3 regions of the Geobacillus lituanicus genome follow, and region 3 is predicted to be linked to each of the others. Evidence: a T-box and tRNA genes for the amino acid it is inferred to sense, from the RefSeq annotation. Region 3 holds a T-box; the other regions hold tRNA genes.
The links. A T-box is a leader RNA that pairs with one kind of tRNA and senses whether it is charged. The one in region 3 lies ahead of leuS (leucine--tRNA ligase), so its partner is inferred to be a tRNA-Leu.
Positions count from the first base shown of each region.

Region 1: it encodes a tRNA-Leu, which carries the amino acid that the T-box ahead of leuS (leucine--tRNA ligase) is inferred to sense. The anticodon was not compared.
Region 2: it encodes a tRNA-Leu, which carries the amino acid that the T-box ahead of leuS (leucine--tRNA ligase) is inferred to sense. The anticodon was not compared.

Region 1 covers NZ_CP194773.1:883,086-887,843, forward strand. Annotated here, with positions in the region: rRNA gene ACR1UW_RS04360 (23S ribosomal RNA) at 1-478, shown strand, start outside; rRNA gene rrf (5S ribosomal RNA) at 595-711, shown strand; tRNA gene ACR1UW_RS04370 (tRNA-Val) at 721-796, shown strand; tRNA gene ACR1UW_RS04375 (tRNA-Met) at 969-1,045, shown strand; tRNA gene ACR1UW_RS04380 (tRNA-Asp) at 1,050-1,125, shown strand; tRNA gene ACR1UW_RS04385 (tRNA-Phe) at 1,402-1,477, shown strand; tRNA gene ACR1UW_RS04390 (tRNA-Thr) at 1,642-1,714, shown strand; tRNA gene ACR1UW_RS04395 (tRNA-Lys) at 2,016-2,089, shown strand; tRNA gene ACR1UW_RS04400 (tRNA-Gly) at 2,097-2,171, shown strand; tRNA gene ACR1UW_RS04405 (tRNA-Leu) at 2,179-2,264, shown strand; tRNA gene ACR1UW_RS04410 (tRNA-Arg) at 2,268-2,342, shown strand; tRNA gene ACR1UW_RS04415 (tRNA-Pro) at 2,348-2,421, shown strand; tRNA gene ACR1UW_RS04420 (tRNA-Ala) at 2,430-2,505, shown strand; tRNA gene ACR1UW_RS04425 (tRNA-Met) at 2,521-2,597, shown strand; tRNA gene ACR1UW_RS04430 (tRNA-Ile) at 2,603-2,679, shown strand; tRNA gene ACR1UW_RS04435 (tRNA-Ser) at 2,697-2,787, shown strand; tRNA gene ACR1UW_RS04440 (tRNA-Thr) at 3,348-3,423, shown strand; tRNA gene ACR1UW_RS04445 (tRNA-His) at 3,432-3,504, shown strand; tRNA gene ACR1UW_RS04450 (tRNA-Gly) at 3,828-3,898, shown strand; tRNA gene ACR1UW_RS04455 (tRNA-Ile) at 3,905-3,981, shown strand; tRNA gene ACR1UW_RS04460 (tRNA-Asn) at 4,669-4,743, shown strand; tRNA gene ACR1UW_RS04465 (tRNA-Ser) at 4,751-4,758, shown strand, end outside.
Region 2 covers NZ_CP194773.1:619,331-624,088, reverse strand. Annotated here, with positions in the region: rRNA gene ACR1UW_RS03175 (16S ribosomal RNA) at 362-1,920, opposite strand; tRNA gene ACR1UW_RS03170 (tRNA-Gly) at 2,158-2,231, opposite strand; tRNA gene ACR1UW_RS03165 (tRNA-Pro) at 2,554-2,627, opposite strand; tRNA gene ACR1UW_RS03160 (tRNA-Arg) at 2,632-2,708, opposite strand; tRNA gene ACR1UW_RS03155 (tRNA-Leu) at 2,780-2,862, opposite strand; tRNA gene ACR1UW_RS03150 (tRNA-Leu) at 2,878-2,959, opposite strand; tRNA gene ACR1UW_RS03145 (tRNA-Lys) at 2,963-3,038, opposite strand; tRNA gene ACR1UW_RS03140 (tRNA-Gln) at 3,369-3,443, opposite strand; tRNA gene ACR1UW_RS03135 (tRNA-Asp) at 3,457-3,532, opposite strand; tRNA gene ACR1UW_RS03130 (tRNA-Glu) at 3,563-3,634, opposite strand; tRNA gene ACR1UW_RS03125 (tRNA-Ser) at 3,651-3,743, opposite strand; tRNA gene ACR1UW_RS03120 (tRNA-Asn) at 3,750-3,824, opposite strand; gene ACR1UW_RS03115 (SprT family protein) at 4,264-4,725, opposite strand.
Region 3 covers NZ_CP194773.1:2,963,406-2,968,163, forward strand. Annotated here, with positions in the region: gene ACR1UW_RS15130 (helix-turn-helix domain-containing protein) at 1-137, opposite strand, end outside; gene ACR1UW_RS15135 (rhodanese-like domain-containing protein) at 412-726, opposite strand; gene leuS (leucine--tRNA ligase) at 966-3,383, opposite strand; T-box leader at 3,458-3,682, opposite strand; gene ACR1UW_RS15145 (MDR family MFS transporter) at 3,743-4,758, opposite strand, start outside.

The sequences.
Region 1 (4,758 bases), 1.2 Mb from region 3:
TCAACGGATAAAAGCTACCCCGGGGATAACAGGCTGATCTCCCCCAAGAGTCCACATCGACGGGGAGGTTTGGCACCTCGATGTCGGCTCATCGCATCCTGGGGCTGTAGTCGGTCCCAAGGGTTGGGCTGTTCGCCCATTAAAGCGGTACGCGAGCTGGGTTCAGAACGTCGTGAGACAGTTCGGTCCCTATCCGTCGCGGGCGCAGGAAATTTGAGAGGAGCTGTCCTTAGTACGAGAGGACCGGGATGGACGCACCGCTGGTGTACCAGTTGTCCCGCCAGGGGCACCGCTGGGTAGCTATGTGCGGACGGGATAAGCGCTGAAAGCATCTAAGCGTGAAGCCCCCCTCAAGATGAGATTTCCCACCGCGTCAGGCGGGTAAGATCCCTCGAAGATGACGAGGTCGATAGGTCCGAGGTGGAAGCGTGGCGACACGTGGAGCTGACGGATACTAATCGATCGAGGGCTTAACCTAACAAGAAAAGTGGAGGCGCCGCGGCTTCTTCCCGAAACGGTTATCTAGTTTTGAAGGAATGAAAAAGTTCTTGACAAGAACCTAACTTTCCTTATAATAAGACTTGTCCATTATTGCCTAGTGGTGATAGCGGAGGGGAAACACCCGTTCCCATCCCGAACACGGAAGTTAAGCCCTCCAGCGCCGATGGTAGTTGGGGCCAGCGCCCCTGCAAGAGTAGGTCGCTGCTAGGCAAAACATGTGGAGGATTAGCTCAGCTGGGAGAGCACTTGCCTTACAAGCAAGGGGTCGGCGGTTCGATCCCGTCATCCTCCACCACTTACACCAATTGTGTATTCTTATCGTCGCGGGGTGGAGCAACAAGCCTTTGCTTCCTCGAAACCGCTTCGAGTTGCCCCGACGCATTTGGCTTCCTCGAATCAGTTAGTAGAGGAAGGGGCAACGAAAAATTTACTCAGAGCATGATCGAAACTGAATCATTTCCTATCGTCGCGGGGTGGAGCAGTCCGGTAGCTCGTCGGGCTCATAACCCGAAGGTCGCAGGTTCAAATCCTGCCCCCGCAACCAAATTGGTCCCGTAGTGTAGTGGTTAACATGCCTGCCTGTCACGCAGGAGATCGCGGGTTCGAGTCCCGTCGGGACCGCCATTGTTTCAAAATTATGAAAAGAGACAACTCAGCAGCTCAGTCGGAGTTGCCTCAACGCATTTGCCTTCCTCGAATCACCTTGCAGAAGAAGAGACACAGTGCAGTACAAGCAAAGCAACGTAAAACTTAATATGGCTCGGTAGCTCAGTCGGTAGAGACGAGCATCCGCTTCATCGAATTCGCTTCGAGTTGCCTCGACGCATCGAGCGTCTTTGAATCAGCTGGTAGAGGAAGAGGCACAGAGCAATTCAACGAGCGAGTTAAAAAATAATATATGGCTCGGTAGCTCAGTCGGTAGAGCAAAGGACTGAAAATCCTTGTGTCGGCGGTTCGATTCCGTCCCGAGCCACCATCAAACTATAAATTATGCCGGCTTAGCTCAATTGGTAGAGACGAGCATCGGCATCATCGAATTGGCTGCGAGTTGCCTCGACGAACCTAGCTTCCTCGAATCAGCTTGTAGAGGAAGAGGCACAACCGAGCAGATCATATGAGCCAGTAACTCATGTTAAACGTGCCGGCTTAGCTCAATTGGTAGAGCAACTGACTTGTAATCAGTAGGTTGCGGGTTCAAGTCCTGCAGCCGGCATCTTCCATTTTGAAAAAATTCAACTAGCGAAACATGAGCTCAGAAACGAGCGATACATCTTCGAATAGGCTTCGAGTTGCCTCGACACACTTGCTTCCTCGAATAAGCTGGGAGAGGAAGAGGCAGGTAGAGTGAAATGAAGCTTAGAGTGTTATCCTAACCATGAGCCATTAGCTCAGTAACGAGCGTTGCATCTTCGAGTTCGCTGCGAGTTGCCCCGACGCACTTGACTTCTTCGAATAAGCTTGTAGAGGAAGGGGCAGGTAGAGTGAAATGAAGCTTAGAGTGTTATCCTAACCATGAGCCATTAGCTCAGTAGGTAGAGCATTCTGACTTTTAATCAGAGGGTCGGAGGTTCGAGTCCTCCATGGCTCATCGTTTTGCGGAAGTAGTTCAGCGGTAGAACACCACCTTGCCAAGGTGGGGGTCGCGGGTTCGAACCCCGTCTTCCGCTCCACTCGCCCGCCGGGGTGGCGGAATTGGCAGACGCACAGGACTTAAAATCCTGGGGTAGGTAACTACCGTGCCGGTTCGAGTCCGGCCCTCGGCACGTGCGCTCGTAGCTCAATTGGATAGAGCATTCTGACTACGGATCAGAAGGTTAGGGGTTCGAATCCTCTCGAGCGCGTTCATCGGGAAGTAGCTCAGCTTGGTAGAGCACACGGTTCGGGTCCGTGAGGTCGCAGGTTCAAATCCTGTCTTCCCGATTTTCCATGGGGCCTTAGCTCAGCTGGGAGAGCGCCTGCTTTGCAAGCAGGAGGTCATCGGTTCGATCCCGATAGGCTCCACCACTAATATTTTGATTTGGCGGTGTAGCTCAGCTGGCTAGAGCGTACGGTTCATACCCGTGAGGTCGGGGGTTCGATCCCCTCCACCGCCACCATTATCGGACCTTTAGCTCAGCTGGTTAGAGCAGACGGCTCATAACCGTCCGGTCGTAGGTTCGAGTCCTACAAGGTCCACCATTGCTAAGTTTCTTTTTGGAGGAGTACCCAAGTGGTTGAAGGGGTCGGTCTTGAAAACCGAGAGGCGCCGCAAGGCGCGCGGGGGTTCGAATCCCTCCTCCTCCGCCATTTAACGGATTTCCGAAAGAAGTCTCCCACCTCAAGGAACGCGAAGGGTGTAACCCAGTGAGTGGGAGATGAATATCGGTTGGCGTTAGCCAACGAATAGGATAGAATATGGCTAGAACGGACACCTTCGGAACGAAGGGAAGCGTAAAGGGTTCTTGTGTGTGGCTTACCGTTCGGCGAACACGCACAAGTCGCTTGAAGCCTCCACCTCTAAGCGAAGCGTAGGTGGCGGGTAGTTCACATTCAAGTTCATGTTAAATGTGCCGGCTTAGCTCAATTGGTAGAGACGAGCGTCGGCATCATTGAATTGGCTTCGAGTTGCCTCGACGCACTCAGCTTCCTCGAATCAGCTTGCAGAGGAAGAGGCACAACCGAGAGCGGATCATATGAGCCAGTAACTCATGTTAAATGTGCCGGCTTAGCTCAATTGGTAGAGACGAGCGTCGGCATCATTGAATTGGCTTCGAGTTGCCTCGACGCACCTAGCTTCCTCGAATCAGCTTGTAGAGGAAGAGGCACAACCAAGCAGATCATATGAGCCAGTAACTCATGTTAAATGTGCCGGCTTAGCTCAATTGGTAGAGCAACTGACTTGTAATCAGTAGGTTGCGGGTTCAAGTCCTGCAGCCGGCACCAGAAATATGGCGGCTATGGCGAAGTGGTTAACGCACCAGATTGTGGCTCTGGCATGCGTGGGTTCGATTCCCACTAGTCGCCCTTTTTCTTCTTTAAAATTTTATATGCAGGTGTAGTTTAGTGGTAAAACCGCAGCCACGAGCATCTGCATCATCGAATTGGCTTCGAGTTGCCCCGACGCATCTGGCTTCTGTGAACCAGCTGGTAGAGGAAGGGGCATGGAAGCAGCGTGGCGGATGTTCAACTAAATGATATGCGGGTGTAGTTTAGTGGTAAAACCTCAGCCACGAGCATCTGCATCATCGAATCTGCTTCGAGTTGCCCCGACGCATCTGGCTTCTGTGAATCAGCTGGTAGAGGAAGGGGCATGGAAGCAGCGTGGCGGATGTTAAGCCAAATATTATGCGGGTGTAGTTTAGTGGTAAAACCTCAGCCTTCCAAGCTGATGTCGTGGGTTCGATTCCCATCACCCGCTTTTGAGGGGCCTATAGCTCAGCTGGTCAGAGCGCACGCCTGATAAGCGTGAGGTCGGTGGTTCAAGTCCACTTAGGCCCACCATTTTCCATTGCATATTGTCAGATGATTCGTTATAATACTTAATGAACGTTCTTGTGCGTGCATGGTTCCGCTTGCCTCGATGCATTTTGCTTCCTTGCATTCGCTAGTAGAGGAAGGGACAGGACAAGTATTGGGCTAGGTTTCTTACTCATCATTCCGCAATAGCTCAGCGACGAGCAGGTGCATCGTCGAATATGCTTCGAGTTGTCCCGACGCATCTAGCTTCCTTGAATTTGCTGGCAGAGGAAGGGACAGGGCAAGTATTGGGCTAGGTTTCTTACTCATCATTCCGCAATAGCTCAGCGACGAGCAGGTGCATCGTCGAATATGCTTCGAGTTGTCCCGACGCATCTAGCTTCCTTGAATTTGCTGGCAGAGGAAGGGACAGGGCAAGTATTGGGCTAGGTTTCTTGCTCATCATTCCGCAATAGCTCAGCGACGAGCAGGTGCATCGTCGAATATGCTTCGAGTTGTCCCGACGCATCTAGCTTCCTTGAATTTGCTGGCAGAGGAAGGGACAGGGCAAGTATTGGGCTAGGCTTCTTGCTCATCATTCCGCAATAGCTCAGCGACGAGCAGGTGCATCGTCGAATATGCTTCGAGTTGTCCCGACGCATTTGGCTTCCTTGAATTTGCTGGCAGAGGAAGGGACAGGATAAGTTTTGTGCTAGGCTTCTTGCTCATCATTCCGCAATAGCTCAGCGGTAGAGCAACCGGCTGTTAACCGGTAGGTCGTAGGTTCGAATCCTACTTGCGGAGCCATTTCTTTGGAGAAGT
Region 2 (4,758 bases), 890 kb from region 3:
AGTTTTCAAGGAACGAGACTGCTTCTTGAATTTGCTTCTCTGCAGTCTTGCGTCGAGGAATTCGGCTTCTCCGAATCCGCTTGTAGACGCAGACGCAAACGAAGCTACTTCCCCGAACCTGCTAGCAGACGCAGGCACAGGCGCTTTTGAAGGAATTTCTCATTCCTTCAAAACTGAACGAAGCGACTGCCTTGAGTCTGCTTCCTTGCAGCTTTGCGCCGAGGAATCCATCTTCCTTGAATCTGCTAGAAGACGCAGGCGCAAAACAAGTGAAGGAATTTCTCATTCCCTCAAAACCGAACGAAACGAAAGCGCTGTGTATCGACAGTTGGCCATTGCGGCCTCCGCTTTTCGTCCTTAGAAAGGAGGTGATCCAGCCGCACCTTCCGGTACGGCTACCTTGTTACGACTTCACCCCAATCACTTGCCCCACCTTCGGCGGCTGGCTCCCTTGCGGGTTACCTCACCGACTTCGGGTGTTGCAAGCTCTCGTGGTGTGACGGGCGGTGTGTACAAGGCCCGGGAACGTATTCACCGCGGCATGCTGATCCGCGATTACTAGCGATTCCGGCTTCATGCAGGCGAGTTGCAGCCTGCAATCCGAACTGAGAGCGGCTTTTTGGGATTCGCTCCCCCTCGCGGGTTCGCAGCCCTTTGTACCGCCCATTGTAGCACGTGTGTAGCCCAGGTCATAAGGGGCATGATGATTTGACGTCATCCCCACCTTCCTCCGACTTGTCGCCGGCAGTCCCTCTAGAGTGCCCAACCGAATGCTGGCAACTAGAGGCGAGGGTTGCGCTCGTTGCGGGACTTAACCCAACATCTCACGACACGAGCTGACGACAACCATGCACCACCTGTCACCCTGTCCCCCCGAAGGGGGAACGCCCAATCTCTTGGGTTGTCAGGGGATGTCAAGACCTGGTAAGGTTCTTCGCGTTGCTTCGAATTAAACCACATGCTCCACCGCTTGTGCGGGCCCCCGTCAATTCCTTTGAGTTTCAGCCTTGCGGCCGTACTCCCCAGGCGGAGTGCTTATCGCGTTAGCTGCAGCACTAAAGGGTGTGACCCCTCTAACACTTAGCACTCATCGTTTACGGCGTGGACTACCAGGGTATCTAATCCTGTTTGCTCCCCACGCTTTCGCGCCTCAGCGTCAGGTACAGGCCAGAGAGCCGCCTTCGCCACTGGTGTTCCTCCACATCTCTACGCATTTCACCGCTACACGTGGAATTCCGCTCTCCTCTCCTGCCCTCAAGTCCCCCAGTTTCCAATGACCCTCCACGGTTGAGCCGTGGGCTTTCACATCAGACTTAAGAGACCGCCTGCGCGCGCTTTACGCCCAATAATTCCGGACAACGCTCGCCCCCTACGTATTACCGCGGCTGCTGGCACGTAGTTAGCCGGGGCTTTCTCGTGAGGTACCGTCACCGCGCCGCCCTCTTCGAACGGCGCCCCTTCGTCCCTCACAACAGAGCTTTACGACCCGAAGGCCTTCTTCGCTCACGCGGCGTCGCTCCGTCAGGCTTTCGCCCATTGCGGAAGATTCCCTACTGCTGCCTCCCGTAGGAGTCTGGGCCGTGTCTCAGTCCCAGTGTGGCCGGTCACCCTCTCAGGCCGGCTACGCATCGTCGCCTTGGTGAGCCGTTACCTCACCAACTAGCTAATGCGCCGCGGGCCCATCCGCAAGTGACAGCCCAAAGGCCGCCTTTCAACCGAAGACCATGCGGTCTTCGGTGTTATCCGGTATTAGCTCCGGTTTCCCGGAGTTATCCCGGTCTTGCGGGCAGGTTGCCCACGTGTTACTCACCCGTCCGCCGCTGACCAAACAAGAGCAAGCCCTCGTTCGGTCCGCTCGACTTGCATGTATTAGGCACGCCGCCAGCGTTCGTCCTGAGCCAGGATCAAACTCTCCAAAGAAAGTTGATTGGCTTTTGCTTCGGCCCATGCGGACCTCCGCTTTTCGTATTGTCCAGCTTCGGTCCGCCGCCGCTCGGGGTCAAATAACCTTCGCCTTCCGGGTGCAAGCACCCTTGCAGGCGAAGAACATTTGCCCGTCGCGGCGACCCGCGGACCTCCGCTTTTCGTCGCGCTTCGTTTCGTTCAGTTTTCAAGGAACAAGGTAACTTCCTGCATTTTTCTCTTCTTGCTTCTTCGTGGAGCGGGTGATGGGAATCGAACCCACGACATCAGCTTGGAAGGCTGAGGTTTTACCACTAAACTACACCCGCATATCATTTAGTTGAACATCCGCCACGCTGCTTCCATGCCCCTTCCTCTACCAGCTGATTCATAGAAGCCAGATGCGTCGGGGCAACTCGAAGCCAATTCGATGATGCCGATGCTCGTGGCTGAGGTTTTACCACTAAACTACACCCGCATATGATTTCGAACCAACATCCGCCACGCTCTTCCGTGCCCCTTCCTCTGCAAGCACATTCAAAGACGCTGGATGCGTCGGGGCAACTCGAAGCGGATTCGATGAGGCAGTGCTCGTGGCTGAGGTTTTACCACTAAACTACACCCGTATAGCAATTGATGAAGATATTCAAATCGGGAAGACAGGATTTGAACCTGCGACCCCATGGTCCCAAACCATGTGCTCTACCAAGCTGAGCTACTTCCCGATCATGGCGCGCTCGAGAGGATTCGAACCCCTAACCTTCTGATCCGTAGTCAGATGCTCTATCCAATTGAGCTACGAGCGCATTTTTAACAGCAAATTTTATTATAACAACCACTCATTATTTTGTCAACATGATGTTTTGGTTTAGTGAAATGCGGTCGAGAGGACTTGAACCTCCACGGGGTTGCCCCCACTAGGCCCTCAACCTAGCGCGTCTGCCATTCCGCCACGACCGCGTATGAACTAATCAGTGCGGGTGGAGGGACTTGAACCCCCACGCCGTGAGGCGCCAGATCCTAAGTCTGGTGCGTCTGCCAATTCCGCCACACCCGCAAATGGTGAGCCATGGAGGACTCGAACCTCCGACCCTCTGATTAAAAGTCAGATGCTCTACCTACTGAGCTAATGGCTCATGGTTAGGTATACACTCACAGTGAACGATGTCCCTTCCTCTGCTAGCGTATTCGAAGATGCACGATGCGTCGGGACAACTCGTAGCAAACTCGATGATGCATCGCTCGTTGCTCTACCTACTGAGCTAATGGCTCATAGTTGGGTATACACTCACAGTGAACGATGTCCCTTCCTCTACTAGCATATTCGAAGATGCAGGATGCGTCGGGACAACTCGAAGCGAACTCAGCGATGCAAAGCTCGTTGCTCTACCTACTGAGCTAATGGCTCATAATACTTTCTTTCCCACCGATTTGGCAAGCTTGCGGGTATGTATAGCGATAAAAAATGGCTGGGCCAGCTGGATTCGAACCAGCGCATCACGGAGTCAAAGTCCGTTGCCTTACCGCTTGGCTATGGCCCAGCGATTGGTGTAATGGCGGTCCCGACGGGACTCGAACCCGCGATCTCCTGCGTGACAGGCAGGCATGTTAACCACTACACTACGGGACCGCAATCCGCGGGAAACCCCCGCGCTGTAAGTGACCCGTACGGGATTCGAACCCGTGTTACCGCCGTGAAAGGGCGGTGTCTTAACCACTTGACCAACGGGCCATGCGACTATTGAAAGTGGCGGAGAAGGCGGGATTTGAACCCGCGCGCCGTTAAGTCACGACCTAACGGTTTAGCAAACCGTCCCCTTCAGCCACTTGGGTACTTCTCCAAACACTGGCTCCGCAAGTAGGATTCGAACCTACGACCTACCGGTTAACAGCCGGTTGCTCTACCGCTGAGCTATTGCGGAATGATGAAGAAATTATATGCTATACTCCACGATGTGCTCGTTGCCTCTTCCTCTACCAGATAATTCAAAGAGGCAAGATGCGTCGAGGCAACTCGTAGTGAATTCGATGATGCTAATGCTCGTCGCTGAACTATTGTGGAACGGATCAGATTTCCTACACTTTCACAATCGACATTGTTTATTATATTGAGCTGTCGACTCTTTGTCAACATGTTTTTTGCTGTTTGTTTCATCGCCGTTTGGCGACGGCTTTTATAATTTAGCATATGGCCAATTTAATTGTCAACCACTTTTTTTGCAAAATGTGATACTGCTCTCTTTTCGAAGAGGACGTTCGCATATCCGGGCCGTGATACAAGAGCTCCATAAAAAGCTTCGTTTCCTTCGGGAAAGACACGGCGGATGTTCCTAATAGGGTTCGGCATAAGCAAGGAAGCGTTCAACGGCGTTGGTTCGCTAGTTTAAGCCGCCCGCGGCAGTTCCCGCAGACGTAGCGGGCGGTGTTCATGCGCTTTTTTCGAGTGTACGTCAGGCCGCAAGATGTGCAAATGTATGTATAGATCGTTTTCGACCTGTCTGTTTTTTGGCCGATTGGACGACAATAGCGAGGCGCCCCCACTTTTTGCAGCAGTTCGCGGAAGTCGCGGTCGCGATGGCGGTAGCCTTTTCCCTCAAGGTGCAAGTGGTAATGGCAAAGCTCATGTTTGATAATGGCGATCAATTCTTCCTCGCCGAACTGCTCGTAATGTTTTTGATTGAGCTCAATGTTATGCGTCTGCAACATGTAGCGCCCGCCGGTAGTGCGCAAACGAGGGTTGAAGAAAGCGGTATGGCGGAACGGCTTGCCAAATGTGCTCATGGAAATTTGTTCAACGAGCGCTTGCAAGCGTTTTTGATCCATGACAGGCGCCCCCCTTTTTATGTTTTCAGCACA
Region 3 (4,758 bases):
AGCACGTCTTTGCTCGGCGTGGCTTGATTGTTTTCAATTTTCGACAAATACGAGACCGAAATGATACCGTCCGCCGCCTCCTCTTGAGTCAACCCCTTCATCAAGCGGGCCAATTTCACATGATCGCCCAGTTTCAACCACCATCGATCCCTTCATTTTTCTTTTACTGAAAATTATAACGTTTTTTCTGTCTGCTTCCATCGCCCTTCGGCACTAAAAAACAAAACAGGCGCCCCAAACGATTGGGACACCTGTCGAACAAAACGTGCAGGCCGCCTTCGGCTGCCGGCTGCATGTCGACCGAAACTGTGATGTCTCGTTAACATGGAAACCTTCTTCACGAAAGCCCGCATCGCCATTCGCACGGACGCCCGGCCGCGGTCAGGCGGAAACGGCAGGCGCGACGAGGCATCATCGTTTCGGCACCGTTTCCCCTTCCCACTCAAGCATGCCGCCTGTCATGTTGCAAACACGGTAGCCGCGCTCTTGTAAATAGCGGCAGACGTTTTCGCTACGCCGCCCGGAGCGGCAGACGAAAATATATTCTTCATTGCGGTCGAATTCCTCAAGCCGATCGGGGATGTCGCCCATTTTGATATGCTTGGCGCCCGGAATCATGCCGAGGGCGACTTCCTCGTCTTCGCGCACATCGACAATGTTCAGCTTTTCACCGCGTTCGAGTTTTTCCTTCACCTCAGCCGGGGTAATTTCTTTGATCTCTTCCATGGCGGACCGACTCCTTTCTTTGATCGTTTCAGCAAACGGTTCTTGCTTTTGGCCGCTTCGACAAACGGCGGCGAGAAAGCGCAGTTTCCCCGCCCGCTGCCTAAAAGCACATCGGCGATGGACGCCCGCTTCCGCGCCAAGCGGAGGGACAAAGCCGGCCCAGACGGCGCGGGCGCCGTTGCGGTTGCTTCGCAGGAAACGGCACGCGCCACCGCCTGTGCGGATCGAACAGCCAACGATCAGTTGGCGACGATATTGACGAGCTTGCCGGGGACGGCGATCACTTTGCGCACCGTTTTGCCCTCGAGCTGCTCTTTGATTTTTTCGTCGGCCAGCGCCCGCTCCTCGAGCGCTTCTTTTGGCAAGTCGGCTGGCACGTGCAGGCGCGACCGCACTTTGCCGTTGATTTGCACGACGATTTCGACGACGTCGTCGACGAGCTTCGTTTCATCATACGCCGGCCACGGTTCGTAGGCGATCGTGTCCGTATGGCCGAGCTTTTGCCACAACTCTTCGCCGATGTGCGGACAAACCGGTGACAAGAGCTTGACGAAGCCTTCCATGTATTCTTTTTTCATTTGCTCCGCTTTGTACGCTTCGTTGATAAACACCATCAGCTGCGAAATGGCAGTGTTAAAGCGCAAGCCTTCATAGTCTTCCGTCACTTTTTTCACCGTTTGATGATAGACGCGCTCGAGCGTATCGTTCGCCGGTTCGTCGACAATGTTCGGGTTCAGTTCGCCATTCTCGGTGACAAAGAGTCTCCAGACGCGGTCGAGGAAGCGCCGCGCCCCGTCAAGCCCTTTCGTCGACCAGGCGATCGACGCTTCAAGCGGCCCCATGAACATTTCATACAGCCGCAGCGTGTCGGCGCCATGGCTTTCGACGATATCGTCCGGGTTGACGACGTTGCCTTTGGATTTGCTCATTTTTTCGTTGTTTTCGCCTAAAATCATCCCTTGGTTGAACAGCTTTTGGAACGGCTCTTTCGTCGGCACGACGCCAAGGTCGTAGAGAAACTTATGCCAGAAGCGGGCATAAAGCAAATGCAAGACCGCGTGCTCCGCCCCGCCGATGTAGACGTCGACCGGCAGCCATTTTTTCAATTTCTCCGGATCGGCGAGCTGCTTGTCGTTGTGGGGGTCGATGTAGCGCAAGTAATACCAGCAGCTTCCGGCCCATTGCGGCATCGTGTTCGTTTCACGCCGCCCTTTTTTCCCGGTTTTCGGGTCGACAACATTGACCCATTCTTCGATGTTGGCGAGCGGCGATTCGCCCGTTCCCGACGGACGGATTTCATCCGTTTTCGGCAACACAAGCGGCAATTCCTCTTCCGGCACCGGCGTCATCGTGCCGTCTTCCCAATGGATGATCGGAATCGGCTCGCCCCAGTAGCGCTGGCGGCTGAACAGCCAGTCGCGCAGCCGGTACGACACTTTTTTCCGCCCTTTGCCATGCTCCTCAAGCCAGGCGATCATTTTGTCGATCGCTTCCTGCTTGTTCAAGCCGTTTAAAAACTCGGAGTTGATATGCTCACCATCTCCGGTGTACGCTTCCTTTTCGATATTCCCGCCGGCAACGACTTCTTTGATCGGCAAGTGGAATGTTTTCGCGAATTCATAGTCGCGCTCATCGTGCGCCGGCACAGCCATGATCGCTCCGGTGCCGTAGCTCATCAAGACGTAGTCGGCGATCCAAATCGGAAGCCGCTCGCCCGTGACCGGATGGATGGCGTATGCACCCGTAAACACGCCGGTTTTTTCTTTCGCCAAATCGGTGCGCTCAAGGTCGCTTTTGCTTTGAATTTCCTTTAAGTAGGCGTCAACGGCTGGCTTTTGCTCCGGCGTTGTGATTTTTTCCACGAGCGGATGCTCCGGCGCCAAGACGGTGTACGTCGCGCCAAACAGCGTATCGGGCCGCGTCGTGAAGACGGTGAACGTTTCGTCATGGCCGTCGACGGCGAACTCGATTTCCGCTCCCTCCGAACGGCCAATCCAGTTGCGCTGCATTTCCTTAATGCTTTCCGGCCAGTCGAGCTCTTCTAAGTCTTCGAGCAGCCGGTCGGCGTAGGCGGTGATTTTCAGCATCCATTGCCGCATCGGCTTGCGGATGACCGGATGCCCGCCGCGCTCGCTCCGGCCGTTGATCACCTCTTCGTTCGCCAGCACGGTGCCGAGCGCCGGGCACCAGTTGACCGGCACTTCATCCATGTAGGCGAGCCCTTTTTCATACAGCTTCAAGAAAATCCATTGCGTCCATTTGTAATAATTCGGGTCGGTCGTGTTGATTTCACGGTCCCAGTCGTATGAGAACCCGAGCGATTTGATCTGCCGGCGGAAGTTGTCGATGTTCTTTTGCGTAAACTCCGCCGGGTCGTTGCCGGTGTCAAGCGCATATTGCTCGGCCGGCAGCCCAAATGCGTCCCAGCCCATCGGGTGAAGGACGTTGTACCCTTGCATCCGCTTCATGCGCGCCAAAATGTCGGTTGCCGTATATCCTTCCGGATGGCCGACGTGCAAGCCGGCGCCGGACGGATACGGGAACATGTCGAGCACATAAAACTTCGGCTTGTCGTCATCATCGGGCGTGCGGAACGTTTTGTTTTTCTCCCAATAGTCCTGCCATTTTTGTTCAATTTCGCGGTGGTTGAAGCTCATCTCAGCACTCCTCCTATCCAGTTCTACTTGCATCATAGACGAAAATATGTACAAAAAAACCCCTCATCCCGAACAAAAGGGACGAGAGGAACGCTTCCCGCGGTACCACCCTTTTTTGGCGCGCCTATGGCGCACCCGCTTTGTTCCTTAACGCAGATTCACGGCCGGCGTTATCGGCCGCAGCCGTTCACGCCGGCAACTCCGAGGCGAGTTCGCGGATTGACTTCGGTTGACTCGCACCGACCGTCAACTCTCTGCCGTCCATCAAGCCCGCTACTATTCCTCTTCACCGTTGTTCGCTTTATGAGACAAATTTATTATTATTGTAAAAAATTTGTCGATCGATTGCAAGCAGAAAACTAGACGGTCACAGCCGTTTTTTCCCCCGCCTTTTCCGCCCGCTTCGGCAGCCCCCGGTCATACACGAGCGCCGCGCCGGCGGCCAGCAGAGCGAAGGCGACAAGCAATCCGATGAGCGGTTTCATTCCGAACGCATCGGCGACCCACCCGCCGAGGACCGGCCCGATCATCCGTCCAGCCGTGGCCGTGCCGTTGACGATCCCTTGGTAAAACCCGGCTCTCCCCAGCGGCGCCAGCTCGTTCACCGCCGCCGGAATCGCCGGCCAGACGATCATTTCGGCGATCGTGAGCACAACCATCGACGTCGCAAATTGCAAAAGTGAATCCGCGCCAAACAATATCGCAAACGAGACGGTGAAAACGGCGAACCCGATGGCGATCTGCCGCTTCATCCCCGGCATAAAGCGGCGGACCAACGGCGCCAACAGCGGCTGGCCGAGCACGATCAAGGCGCCGTTGATCGTCCAAAGCAAGCTGTAGTGATGAACCGGAATGGAAAGCTCGCGCGTATAGGCGGCGATCGTCGTCGACCATTGGACGTAGCTCATCCAGCATAATCCATAGCCGGCGCAAAGAAGGACAAGGGCGCGGATGTGCGCCCGGGGCGCCCCGTCCCCCGTTCGACGCTTCCGCTCTTTTCTCCGCAGCGGCGGCAGCGGCATGCGCCGCAGCCCAATGACGACCGTCGCCAAAAAAGCGGCATACAGCCAAACGTTCGCCCAAAACACGAGCGCAAACGAATGCGAGGCGACAACGCCGCCAAGCGCCGAGCCGGCGGCGACGCCGATGTTTTGCGCCACATACAAGGCGTTGAATGCCCGCCGTCCCCCTTCCGGCCAAACCGCCCCGACATACGCCGACGCCGCCGGAAAGACGACGCCGTTGCCGATGCCGACAAGCGCCAGCCAGACGGCATAATGCGGCCAACCATGCCAGACGCCCAAACCGGCAAGCGCCGCCATCGTCAGGCACGCTCCGGACACGAGCGTGCGAAACCCGCCGATCCGGTCAAACA